DNA from 4 places in the Lysinibacillus sp. IITD104 genome. Region 4 is predicted to be linked to each of the others. Evidence: riboswitches for the same ligand, from Rfam matches in the RefSeq annotation. Region 4 holds a riboswitch; each other region holds the start of a gene.
What was found. Region 4 has a riboswitch for thiamine pyrophosphate ahead of thiM (hydroxyethylthiazole kinase). Riboswitches for the same ligand answer to the same signal wherever they lie in the genome.
Positions count from the first base shown of each region.

Region 1: linked by a shared signal. The riboswitch ahead of thiT (energy-coupled thiamine transporter ThiT) and the one ahead of thiM (hydroxyethylthiazole kinase) in region 4 are both predicted to bind thiamine pyrophosphate.
Region 2: linked by a shared signal. The riboswitch ahead of thiC (phosphomethylpyrimidine synthase ThiC) and the one ahead of thiM (hydroxyethylthiazole kinase) in region 4 are both predicted to bind thiamine pyrophosphate.
Region 3: linked by a shared signal. The riboswitch ahead of thiW (energy coupling factor transporter S component ThiW) and the one ahead of thiM (hydroxyethylthiazole kinase) in region 4 are both predicted to bind thiamine pyrophosphate.

Region 1 covers NZ_JBAHYH020000001.1:749,858-753,072, reverse strand. The annotation lists gene V1L66_RS03845 (hypothetical protein) at 1-152, shown strand, start outside; gene map (type I methionyl aminopeptidase) at 181-936, opposite strand; gene thiT (energy-coupled thiamine transporter ThiT) at 1,099-1,659, opposite strand; TPP riboswitch at 1,793-1,900, opposite strand; gene V1L66_RS03830 (DUF4870 domain-containing protein) at 2,027-2,350, shown strand; gene V1L66_RS03825 (hypothetical protein) at 2,406-2,528, shown strand; gene V1L66_RS03820 (SMC family ATPase) at 2,569-3,215, opposite strand, start outside.
Region 2 covers NZ_JBAHYH020000001.1:4,307,683-4,310,897, reverse strand. The annotation lists gene V1L66_RS21830 (AEC family transporter) at 1-889, shown strand, start outside; TPP riboswitch at 950-1,064, shown strand; gene thiC (phosphomethylpyrimidine synthase ThiC) at 1,205-2,983, shown strand; gene V1L66_RS21820 (catalase) at 3,105-3,215, opposite strand, start outside.
Region 3 covers NZ_JBAHYH020000001.1:3,633,837-3,637,051, reverse strand. The annotation lists gene V1L66_RS18535 (VWA domain-containing protein) at 1-1,021, shown strand, start outside; gene thiW (energy coupling factor transporter S component ThiW) at 1,214-1,714, opposite strand; TPP riboswitch at 1,809-1,916, opposite strand; gene V1L66_RS18525 (MFS transporter) at 1,983-3,179, opposite strand.
Region 4 covers NZ_JBAHYH020000001.1:1,277,000-1,280,214, forward strand. The annotation lists gene thiE (thiamine phosphate synthase) at 1-145, opposite strand, end outside; gene thiD (bifunctional hydroxymethylpyrimidine kinase/phosphomethylpyrimidine kinase) at 135-959, opposite strand; gene thiM (hydroxyethylthiazole kinase) at 947-1,714, opposite strand; TPP riboswitch at 1,800-1,897, opposite strand; gene mbcS (acyl-CoA synthetase MbcS) at 2,089-3,215, shown strand, end outside.

The sequences.
Region 1 (3,215 bases), 530 kb from region 4:
TGTTTCCGAGTGTTTTTATTTGGGCTTATATTGGAATCGCCATACATAATGGTTTTGATGAGCTACTTGTCACTACAGCTGCTTTATTTTTATGTGGTGTTCTCTTTGTTGGCATTTTATTTATTAAAAAAAATCCTGCCTACCAAAAATAAATTGGTTAGCAGGATTTTTCATTTCATTCTATTCTTCGTCCAATGACGTTAAGATAATCGGTTTATCTTTTGTCACAATGACTGAATGTTCGATTTGAGCTACAAGTGATTTATCCGGTGTCACGAATGTCCAGCCATCACCAGCTTCTACGATATGCTCTGCATTTGCTGAGATAAATGGCTCAACCGCAAGTACCATACCTTCTTTCATAATGGTAGAATCCCATGCATCGTAATAATTTAAAATATGGTTTGGTTCATCGTGTAAAGATTGACCTAAGCCATGACCTGTTAAATTCATAATAACAGTTAGGCCATTAGCATTTGCCTCGCGTTCAACTGCTTTACCAATTTGATTTAATTTAGATCCAGCCTTTACCTTTGTCATTGCTCGATCAAAGGCGCTTTTGGCAACACGACAAAGCTTTTCTTTGTCCTCATAGCCATCACCAACAACAAATGAAATTCCTGTGTCAGCAAAATAACCATTTAAAGAGCCAGAAACATCAATATTTACGATATCCCCTTCTTGAATAACACGCTTTCCTGGAATACCATGTGCTACTTCTTCATTAACACTAATACATGTATACCCTGGGAAATCATATTCTCCCTTTGGTCCAGAAATAGCGCCTGCCTCTGCAAACATGCGGCCAGCAATTTCATCAAGCTCAAGTGTTGTAACACCTGGTTTTGTTGCAGCTTTCATCGCTTCGCGAATTTCAGCACAAATGCGTCCTATTTTTTTAAAAGCTTCAATCTCTTCTTGCGTTTTTACAATCATGTATAACGTCCCTTTCATCTAATATCTATTCTTTAATATAACATAACTTTTTATGCGTATAACGATAAACGCTTTAAATATTGTATGCTTACCTACTTTGCAAAGTGCTAAAAGAGCTATTCACGACAAAAAAGTCCCTCCACTCATGTGAAGGGACTTGCATTAAGCTTTTCTTTGCATTAATTGTGGAGCGGCTGTGAATAAAAGAACACCAACGATTGCCGTTAGTATAGTTGCTGGTAGCATATATGTACCATTGTAGATGATGGAATAGATCCATGCATTTTGGTCGCCCGCATATTCGGCAAAAAATACAGCACCAGCAATTGTATGTGCTGTGTATCGTAAGAAGCCTGCGAAAACGGTACCTATTATTATATAAAGTGCCATTTTAGTTTTATTCATATGTTTAGCAGCGTCTAACACTGGTCCACGTACAACCGCCGCTAAACCTACAACTGTAAAAGCAACTCCATAATCCAATAATCCTTGTAGCCAGTGCACTATATAGGAACCAAACATTGTTTGCATAACACCCACAAGTAGTCCCGTTGTTAACCCAGCTACTAAGCCCCAGCGAAATGCTATTAACATAATTGGTACCATAACAAGACTAACTGAACCGCCTTGTGCCCATACTTTAAAGGAAACTTGATCCAGTACGAGACCAATCGCTGCAAAAATCGCAATCTCCACTAGCATTAATAGTCTTTTTTTGTCCATACATATTCTCTCCTTTGTTCCGATGTAGGATACAAGAGCAGGAATAGAAAAGCGCTGATATGTCTCTTTCTGACACCTTTTTCCTTTAAGAATGAAAAAACGATGTCAGGACAGAGCCTCACATCGTACAAGTGTCGGTTTCTATCCACATCCCTACGCAAGCGTTAACTTACAGGTTCGAAGAGTCAAGGCATTACGTGCCCAGTCTCAGCTGACATCATCAGCTCCCCTTGTGGTCGTTACATCTGAATTTATTTGAACAATCTCATTGTACGCAATGGATAGGAGGATTACAACCTTCTATACAATATATTTTTTGAAACTTTGCTGTTTTTCATGCGTAAATATTTAAAAAGGAGGTACAACTATGGAGAATCAAAAAATTTTAGCTGCCTTTAGTTATCTTAGTATTTTCTTCGCCCCTTTTATCGTTCCATTAATTGTTTATTTTGTGACAAAAGACAGTGATGTAAAAAGACATTCGATTCGTGCACTTGTCTCTCATTTAATACCTTTTGTTTTTGGCATTCTATTCTTTATTGTCTTTGTTTTTTCTACATTTAGTTTAGATCCAACCTCCAGCAACAAGACCATGATGATTATTTGGTTTACTTCATTCGCCATCTATGCGCTCGTCTCACTAGGTATTGTGATTTGGAATATAATTCAGGCTGTTCGTGTTATCCGTTAATGTTTTATTTTTAAGTGAAACAGGTAGTAGTAATTGTAAAAGGAGCTGTTTTGGGATGAAAGTATCAAACGTTGTAAAAACTGCCGTCAAGTTAGCACCTATTGTTATTCCTATCGTAAAAAAAGTAATGGCTGCAAAAAAGGGAACAACGCCTACAACCACAGCTAGAAAAAAATAAAACGAAGGCGTATTCCTTTTTCTGGAAATACGCCTTCGTTTTATTTCACTTCAAAATGGGTTTGACTATGGCCATTCAATGTTTTTTCCACATGTAAAACCGCTGGCATCGCAGATTTCAATTCAGGTACATGAGAAATTACACCAATCATGCGACCAGAATCCTGTAAATCAATTAATGTATCAATTGCTTTATTTAGTGATTCCTCATCAAGTGAGCCAAAGCCCTCATCAATAAACATCGTTTCAATATGAATATTACCTTGGAAGCTTTGAATCACATCTGCCATCCCCAATGCAAGGCTTAACGAAGCATTAAATTTCTCGCCACCTGATAATGTTTTGACATCTCGTAATTGATCCGTATAGGCATCATAAACATCAAGACCAAGTCCACTTTGCTTCGCATGCTTTTCTAACCTATCTGAGCGCCTAAGCTCAAATTGACCGTTTGATAAATGATATAGCCGTATATTGGCAGCAACTGTAATTTGATCTAAGTAATTAATTTGGATATAACGCTCAAAGGATAGCTTTTTCGAGTTTTGTCCATTTAATAATCCATAGAGCTCCTTTACTCGCCCTGCTTCTTGTTCAAGTAAATGAAGCTCTTTCGCTATTTCTTTCACCTTTTCACTAAAGCCTTGGCATGCTTGTGCAAATCCATTCATCTGTTGCAAACGTTTAA
Region 2 (3,215 bases), 3.0 Mb from region 4:
TATTTTAGTGTTACTTGTAATAGGCGCTATACTACAAAAGAAATTTCGCTTTAATTTAAAAGCATTATCTCAGCTTATTACATATTGCTTTATGCCAGCAGCTGTTTTTGTAAATTTATATGAAACGCATGTAGAGTTATCTGTACTGGGAGAGGTCGGATTATTTATTGTACTCTTTATCGGTAGTCAAATGATACTCAGTCATTTTATGGCGAAAGGGCTCGGTTTAGCTAGAACAGAGGCAGCTGTCTTTAAAAATAGTGTGGTGCTTATTAACTCAGGTAATTATGGTATTCCGGTGGCTCAAATGATTTTTGCCACGCAACCTATTGGAGTAGCCATTCAGGTCATGCTCGTAATCTTTCAAAATATGACTACGTATACATATGGTTTATACAATTTAATTTCTTCTACAAAATCGGGTATGACAATCATTAAGGATTTCTTTAAAATGCCCATTATTCATGCGCTGATTATAGGTGTCGCTATGAACTATTTTGATATCGGTATACCACAATTTATCAAAATACCTGTAGAACATGTGGCAGATGGATTTATTGCTGTGGCATTAATTACATTAGGTGCGCAATTATCACAACTAGAGATGAAATCAATGTTTAATAAAACTGTCTTTATCAGCTGTTTTACGCGATTAATTATTGGACCATCAGTTGCATTAGCCATTATTTATGTATTGGGATTAGATGGAGTCGTCGCACAATCACTGTTTATAGCTAGTGCCTTTCCAACATCTCGTAATAGTTCTAGTCTAGCATTAGAATATGATGTAGAATCTGCAACAGCAGCGCAAGCAGTTTTATTTTCAACAATTGTAAGCTGTATAACTGTAACCATTGTGATATATTTTGCGGAAGTATTATTTACCTAGAAAGATAAAAAATAACTTCCATCTCTTAGTATTATCTGCTACACTAGCATCAAACTAAATAGTATTAACTAGGGGAGTCTGATGAGTCAGGCTGAGAGGGAAACGCTACGAAGTTTCTTGACCCTTTGGACCTGATCTGGCTCATACCAGCGTGGGAAAGTTAAGAAGCTATTGCAGAGTATGCAATCAATAGACCTTTACATTCGTGGCCGGATCCAAATAATTATTTTGGATTCGGCCTTTATTTTTTAGATTGTTGGGGTGAGCTAGAATCGGTCCTTATATCAAAATAAATTTAAGGGAGAGAAGTAGCTCATGTCAGCAATTAGTGAAAAGAATATGACCATTATGTCCAGCTTTGAGGGAAGCAAAAAAGTATATGTGGAAGGATCACGCCCAGATATTCTAGTACCTATGCGAGAAATTGCATTAAGTCCGACAACAGGCAGTTTTGGAAATGAAGAAAATCCTCCTATTCGAGTATATGATACGAGTGGACCCTATACAGATCCAGCCTACCAAGTAGATATTACGAAAGGTTTACCTGCCTTACGAAATACATGGATTCAAGAGCGAGGGGATGTAGAAGTATATGAGGGACGCGCCGTTAAACCAGAGGATAATGGCTTTCGTCGTGCAGATGACCCACGTAATCATGAAAATATCTTTCCTGGATTAGCAAGAAAGCCTTTACGTGCTAAAAAGGGTAAAAATGTGACACAGCTTCATTATGCACGAAATGGGATTATAACGCCTGAAATGGAGTTTGTAGCGATTCGCGAAAATGTGGAACCTGAATTTGTCCGTTCAGAAATTGCAGCGGGGCGTGCTATAATGCCTTCTAATATTAATCACCCTGAGGCAGAGCCGATGATTATTGGACGTAATTTCCACGTGAAGATCAATGCTAATATTGGGAATTCTGCTGTAACTTCTTCCATTGCGGAAGAAGTTGAGAAAATGACCTGGGCAACACGATGGGGTGCAGATAATATTATGGATTTATCGACTGGTAAACATATTCATACAACAAGAGAATGGATTATTCGAAATGCTGCAGTGCCAGTGGGAACAGTGCCAATTTATCAGGCTTTAGAAAAGGTAAATGGTGTAGCAGAGGATTTAACGTGGGAGGTTTATCGTGATACCCTCATTGAACAAGCTGAGCAGGGTGTGGATTACTTCACCATTCATGCAGGCGTCCTTTTACGCTATGTACCACTTACAGCAAATCGTGTAACAGGCATTGTATCTCGTGGGGGCTCTATCATGGCACAGTGGTGTTTATATCATCATCAAGAGAATTTCCTGTATACACACTTTGAGGAAATCTGTGAAATTATGAAAGCCTATGATGTTGCTTTTTCCTTAGGTGATGGTTTACGCCCAGGCTCAATTGCAGATGCCAATGATGAGGCACAATTTGCAGAGCTTGAAACATTAGGTGAGCTAACGCAAATTGCTTGGAAGCATGATGTTCAGGTGATGGTTGAAGGGCCGGGTCATGTACCAATGCATCTGATTAAAGAAAATATGGACAAACAATTAGAGGTTTGTAAGGAAGCGCCCTTCTATACATTGGGACCACTCACAACAGATATTGCTCCAGGTTATGACCACATTACCTCAGCCATTGGAGCAGCGATGATCGGATGGTTTGGTACAGCGATGCTTTGTTATGTGACACCGAAAGAGCATCTTGGTTTACCGAATCGTGAGGACGTTCGTGTGGGCGTTATCACTTATAAAATTGCTGCACATGCTGCTGATTTAGCAAAAGGCCATCCAGGTGCACAACAACGAGACGATGCACTGTCTAAAGCGCGCTTTGAGTTCCGTTGGCGTGATCAATTCAATTTGTCACTAGATCCCGAGCGTGCAGTGGAATATCATGATGAGACACTCCCAGCGGAGGGAGCAAAAACAGCACACTTTTGTTCTATGTGTGGGCCTAAATTCTGTAGTATGAGAATTTCACAGGATATTCGTAATTATGCTAAAGATAAGGATTTAAATACGACTGAAGCGATCCATCAAGGTATGAAGGAAAAGGCTGAGGAGTTTAAAAAAGCAGGCAGCCAAATTTACCAATAATGAAAGAAAAGGCTTATGTCAAAATATAGACATAGGCCTTTTCTTTATCAAAAAACTCCATGTGAATAGTGGATTCACATGGAGTATAAGTTGGATTTGGATATCAATAATTAAGTGGATATTAAACGTTTGTTGGTTGTTTTACATATGGGTTTGTAAGGTCCATACCTTCTAATGAAAGACCCATCGCTTTTGCTACACCTTCACCATATGCTGGGTCGGCTAGATAGCA
Region 3 (3,215 bases), 2.4 Mb from region 4:
AGAGGGTATAACCTTATCGACAGTAGCGATTGGACAAGATGCCGATGCGAACTTATTAGAAGCGCTTAGTGACATGGGCAGTGGACGTTTCTATGATGTGATAGATGAGCAAACCATTCCTTCTATTTTATCTCGTGAAACAGCTATGATTTCCCGAACGTATATTGAGGACAATCCATTCTATCCGGCAATTTATAATGCACCAGGATGGAATTCACTGTTTGCTAATGGTGTCCCACAAATGAATGCATACATTGGGACAACGGCAAAACAGGGGGCTACTGTTGTGGCAGAAAGCGAGAAGGAAGATCCTGTGTTAGCCCAGTGGCAATATGGTCTTGGTAAAACATTTGCCTTTACATCTGATTCAACGGGTAAATGGACAGGAGATTGGGCAAGATGGCAGAATTGGGGAGCATTTTGGCAAACACTTATTTCTCAAATGCTACCAAGCTACAATGATGTAGCCTATGATGTAAGATTGGAAGCAGATGGTTCCTTTATGATTACAGACCCTACAAATGAAGCCGCATTTTTAGATATTGTAGCGGTAAATGAAGCAGGGGAGGAGCTAGAAACACAACTTGAAACCATTTCCGCATCTCAAGTTCGAGCTGTAGTACAAGCTGAACCTGGATTAATTTTCTTCCGTGTAGCAGATGAAAAGCAGGCCATTTACCAGGCAGGTCTAAGTGTTCCTTATAGTGCCGAATACGAACTACTCCCTGTAAATAATCAACTGATAGAAGAGTTGACTCAACAAACAGGAGGCACTGTTTTAAAGGAACCACAAGATGTCTTCCGTGACTTTACGACAAAAGGAGCAGATCGGCAAAATATTGCCACATGGCTGCTCTTAGCGAGTATGCTCCTATTCTTTATTGATATTACCATAAGACGTTTTGGTTGGAATTTCCTAACGAACGCGAAGAAGAAAGAGCCGCTGGTTGAGGAAAAACCTGTACAGGCAGAGAATACAAATGTAGCACAGTTATTAAAAGGCATGAAAAAGAGATCTTAAAATGGAGGAGGCAGTGCAAACTTTAATAGGTTTGCACTGCTTTTTTTGTATTGTTTGAATAGAGAGTTGCTCCCTTTGTAGAGAGCGGCAAGGTGATCTAAAAAGTGGGCTCTTTGCTCATAAAGAGAAAAAAAGCGATCCAAATTGGACTACCCTACCCCAGCTCAATGAATGCTCATAATTCAATTTCTCTCAATAAAGAGAAGAATTAAACCTCTTTACTAGCTCTGTTTTACGCAAGCTACTCGCAACCATTACACCTAAAATAGCACCGATCGTACTTGATGTTAAAAAGGCTGGTAGGAAGAAGAATGCTGCTACAGATGTTCCCATGAATAATTTTGCATAAGGGACGGCAATAAGTGAAGCCAGAATGCCCGTTCCGATAACTTCTCCGATACCAGCTAACCACATTTTATTGCTATATTTATAGGCAAGGGCAGCACAGAACGCACCGATGATACTACCAGGGATAGCTAGTAGAGAGCCTGTTCCAGTAAGGATACGAATGATGGCAGTGACAAAGGCAACTATAACTGTTGGTACGGGTCCAAGTATAATGGCTCCTATCACATTAATAGCATGCTGAACTGGGTAAGCACGTGCGATTCCTGTTGGGATGGATACGAAAGTAGAGCCTGCAACAGCAACGGCTACTAATAAAGCCATGACTGTTAATTTACGAATTGACATAAAGTTCACTCCTTTTGGTAAAGTTCGTGAGGAAAAATAAAAAGGCCACCCCCTTTAAACAATAGGAAGCGGCCTTGTGTGTGTATAGTGACAACAGCAAGTAGCGCCACTTCCCTCCGCTAGTGTGAACTAGATCAGGTTCAAAGGGTCCGTATATTACCATATACGTCTCAGCCTTTTAAAGACTCCCCTAGTGGTTAAAATCATTCAATTTTGTGAATCAACAATAATGTAACATACTGCAAAAAATAGTCAATGATTTTTCAGACTATTTTGTATCGGGATGCATTAAATGAGGTGCTTTTTTCACTGTCCAGATGAGCGCTAGGAAGAAACATGCTAATAATATGATAGAACCGAAAATATAGGGGCTATTCATATTCCAGTCAAATAATAGACCAGCTAAAGCAGGTCCAATCATATTCCCAAGGCTCATATAGGCATTATTCAAGCCCGCAGCAAATCCTTGCTCTTTCTCTGCAAGCTTTGAGATAAGTGTATTAACAGCTGGACGAATTAATGTCGTTGCTGTAGAGAAAATCGTTGCTACAACTAATATAAGGGCAAAGCCAGAAACAAATAATATTAAGAAAATAGCAACAGCTGCAATAAATAAATTGACAAGTACTACTTTCATTTCACCGAAGCGATTGAACAGCGGTGTAATGATAAACATTTGTACTACTACTCCAAAAGCACCACCAACAACTAATATAATTGCTATATCCACAGGTGTGTAATTAAACTTTTCTGTCACAAATAATGATAATGTCGTTTGGAAATTTGCAATTCCGAATGAGAACACCAGCATAATAATAAGCATTACAAAATAAGGCATATGTATGGAACGAGCCATTTGCTTCGCCAGATTGTCTTGCTTTTGTTTCTTTTGAGCAGTGTTTGGTTTGGTAGATGGTAATAAGAAATAAGATAAAATAGAAGCTAGGATGGCTGCAGCTCCAGCGGTGAAAAATGGAAAATGTAAGCTTACCTTTGCTAAGAAACCACCGATTCCTGGCCCAATCATAAAGCCAAGAGACATAGCGGCACCCAACATCCCCATACCTTTCCCACGTTCTTCATAGGTTGTGACGTCAGCAACAAAAGCCATAATAGGAGGTGCAACAAATGCGGAACCTAGACCACCTAAAAAGCGTGCTAAAAAGAGCATCCATACATCTGTAGCAAGGCCGAAACCGATTTGAGCAAGACCTGTTACGATAAGACCGAAAATAATTAAATTTTTTCGACCGTACTGATCTGAAAGATTCCCAGCAATTGGAGAAAATACGAATTGAGCTAAGGCGAACGTTGCAATTAGCATACCTAGAACTTGTCCTGCTGCACCAAATATTTTTAAATACTCTGGCATGACAGGAATAATTATGCCGATACTCCCCATTGCGATAAACATATTAAACATTAAAATATACAAAGCCGCCTTATTGGACTTCTGCTGGGTCATCGAATGAACCCCCTTTTTGTAATCAAATATAGTACA
Region 4 (3,215 bases):
TTAATGCATGAGGGCCTTTTTCACGAAATTGAAACATTGTAATGCCTGCTTGTAAGGCTTTTTCTAGGATATAGATAGGTTGTTGTTGAGGAGACACGTTGCTGGTACCCATAATAAAATAAAGCTGCAAATCCTCACGTTTCATGAATCATCACCTCACAGGCATCCTTATACTGTTGGTAAGCAAAATGATTAGTGGGTCCATGACCATTTCCAATCGATAAATCATACATAATTGCTAATTGGATAAACTTTTTAGCTTCAATAATAGCTTCTTCCATAGCAAATCCTCGCCCAAGAAAAGCAGTAAGTGCTGCCGAAAATGTACATCCAGTACCGTGCGTATTTTTTGTTTGGATTCGAGGAGACTGCATCGAAAAAGAAGGTCCATTTTTGATAAATACGTAATCAATAGCATAAAGTGGATTTGCTAAATGACCACCTTTAATGATGACACATTGTACACCTAGCTGTAACAAGCTTTGAGCTACGTCTTTTATGTCTTCAAAATGCTGAATAGTTCTCCCTGTAAGTGTCTCTGCTTCGGGTATGTTGGGCGTAACAACCGTAGCAAGTGGTAGTAAAGTTGAGCATAAGGCATTGATAGCTTCTTGCTGTAATAGGCTTTCTCCTCCTTTTGCGATCATCACTGGATCAACAATCAGTGGAATGTTTAGCTCACCGATCATGCGTGCAATGGCTTTGATAATATCTGCCGAATAAAGCATTCCTGTTTTAATCGCAGCTATTGGAAAATCTTCTACTAAGGCTTCAAATTGTTTTTTTATAAAGGAAACGTCAATTGGACAAACACCTGATACACCCAATGTATTTTGTGCAGTTAAAGCAGTAATCACAGAAGTACCAAACACTTCTAATTCCTGAAATGTTTTTAAATCAGCCTGTATACCTGCACCGCCCCCACAATCTGAGCCGGCGATTGTCGTTACAATATGCATGAAGTTGCACCATCCTTTGACAAACGATGTATAGCATTGAGGAAAGCTATTTGAAAATCACCAATGTCTGCAGTAAATGCTGATGCTAGTACACCTGCTTTTTTATAGTAAGTTAGGGTCTCCGTTAATTGTTGGTAAGGGCTATGGCTTACACTATAGGCTGCACCACAAATTGCGCTAAGTAAACAACCTGTACCCGTAACTTCTGTCATTTGTGGATGACCACCAGCGATCCATTGGCTATGCTTGCCATCAGTTATAAAATCACGCTCTCCCGTTACAATAACAATGCATTGATAGCGTTGAGCTAATGATGTGGCTTCTACTTCCATTGCGATAGTGCCTTGCCCACTATCGACGCCTTTTTGTTGCCAATCTACACCAGCTATTGCTGCAAGCTCGCCGAGATTACAGCGAATCACGGCAAATTGTATGTTCTCAAGTAAGTTTCTTACGGTTTCCTTACGATAAGTTGTGGCTCCAACTCCGACAGGATCTAAAATAACAGGAATACCAAGTGCATTGGCTTTTATACCTGCTAATAACATGGCACTTTTTGTGCGATCATTGAGTGTTCCGATATTAATTAATAATGCTTGAGCAATCGCTACCATTTCCTCTACCTCTTGACAGTCATCGGCCATTACTGGTGAAGCACCTATCGCTAATAAACCATTTGCTTGAAAATTTGCCACTACATAATTGGTGATGCAATGGATAAGTGGTTGCTGTTGACGAATTGTTTGAAAAATCATTGTAGTCCTCCTTTTGGGATGGACGTAAGCATGCAAAAAAGGCCCTTTTTGTGTAAAAATGCACGAAAAAGAGCCTTTCATCTGAAAAAACGATGTTATTGCTCCCTACGTCAGTATTAACTAACAGGTTCAAAGGGTCAGGTTTTACCTTCTCAACTCTTACGAGTCCCCCTGCAATCTTGCTTATAGTTGACCAAAATGTACCATACTTTTCATTTGTATTCAATAGCAAGTTTTCCTATGGATAAAATGTGACCGATGCCATATAGGAGAGTATGATAGTTGTCATGACTTTACCGAAATCAAGCACAAACCATTGAAAATGCTGAAAAAAGAGTTTTATAATGTGTCATAGCAAAAGGGAGGCAATTGCCATGAAAAGACAAGATTTAATTGCACCAGAATGGTATAACATAGCAGAGGAAATTGAAAAATATGCTCAGGATGCAACCAAAAATGCTTTAATCATTTATGAAGAAAACCAAGACATCCAATGTATTACATATGCACATTTATTGGAAAAGGCAAATCAAGCAGCACATGTTTTCACCAAGCAAGGCTTAAAGAAAGGTGATGTCATTTTAGTGATGGTCCCACGCTCTGTGGAAGCATATATTGTATATATTGCTGCATTGAAAGCGGGTTTAACCATTATTCCAAGTTCTGAAATGTTAAGAACAAAGGATATTGAGTATCGAATTCATCATGCAAATGCTAAAGCAGTTATTGCATTTGAACCCTATATCGAACAGTTTGATCAAGTGGGAAATTTACAAGGCTTACTGCAATTTGTCATAGGAAATGCGCACAAACCTTGGCAAAACATACTTGAAAAGATGCATAATCAACCTACAACCTACATAAATCCTATCCCAACAAAAAGCACAGACAATGCATTTTTAGCCTATACAAGTGGAACAACAGGAAATCCCAAAGCAGCAGTGCATACGCATAGTTGGGGCTATGCACATTTACGAACAACAGCACCACATTGGATGGGTGTACAAGAAAATGATATTGTTTGGGCAACTGCAGCACCAGGATGGCAAAAATGGATATGGAGTCCGTTTCTAGCTATTTTAGGTAGTGGTGCTACTGCATTTGTCTACAAAGGTAAATTCGATGCAGCTTCTTATCTAGCATTGCTTGAGAAATTCAAAATTAATGTACTATGCTGTACACCAACTGAATATCGTTTTATGGCAGCGCTTGAAAATTTACATGAATATGATCTAAGTGCCATTCGCCAAGCCGTATCAGCTGGTGAGCCATTAAATAGTGAGGTCATTAAAGTATTCTTGGAAACATTCAAATTACAAGTACGAGATGGCTATGGACAAACGGAAAATACATTATTGGTGGGCACAATGGTAGGGATGGAAGCAAGAGTTGGCTCTATGGGGAAACCTACTCCCGGCAACACTGTTGAAATTATTAATGATTTGGGCAAACCCGTTACAATCGGAGAAGTGGGTGATATTGCTGTACATCGTGAAACACC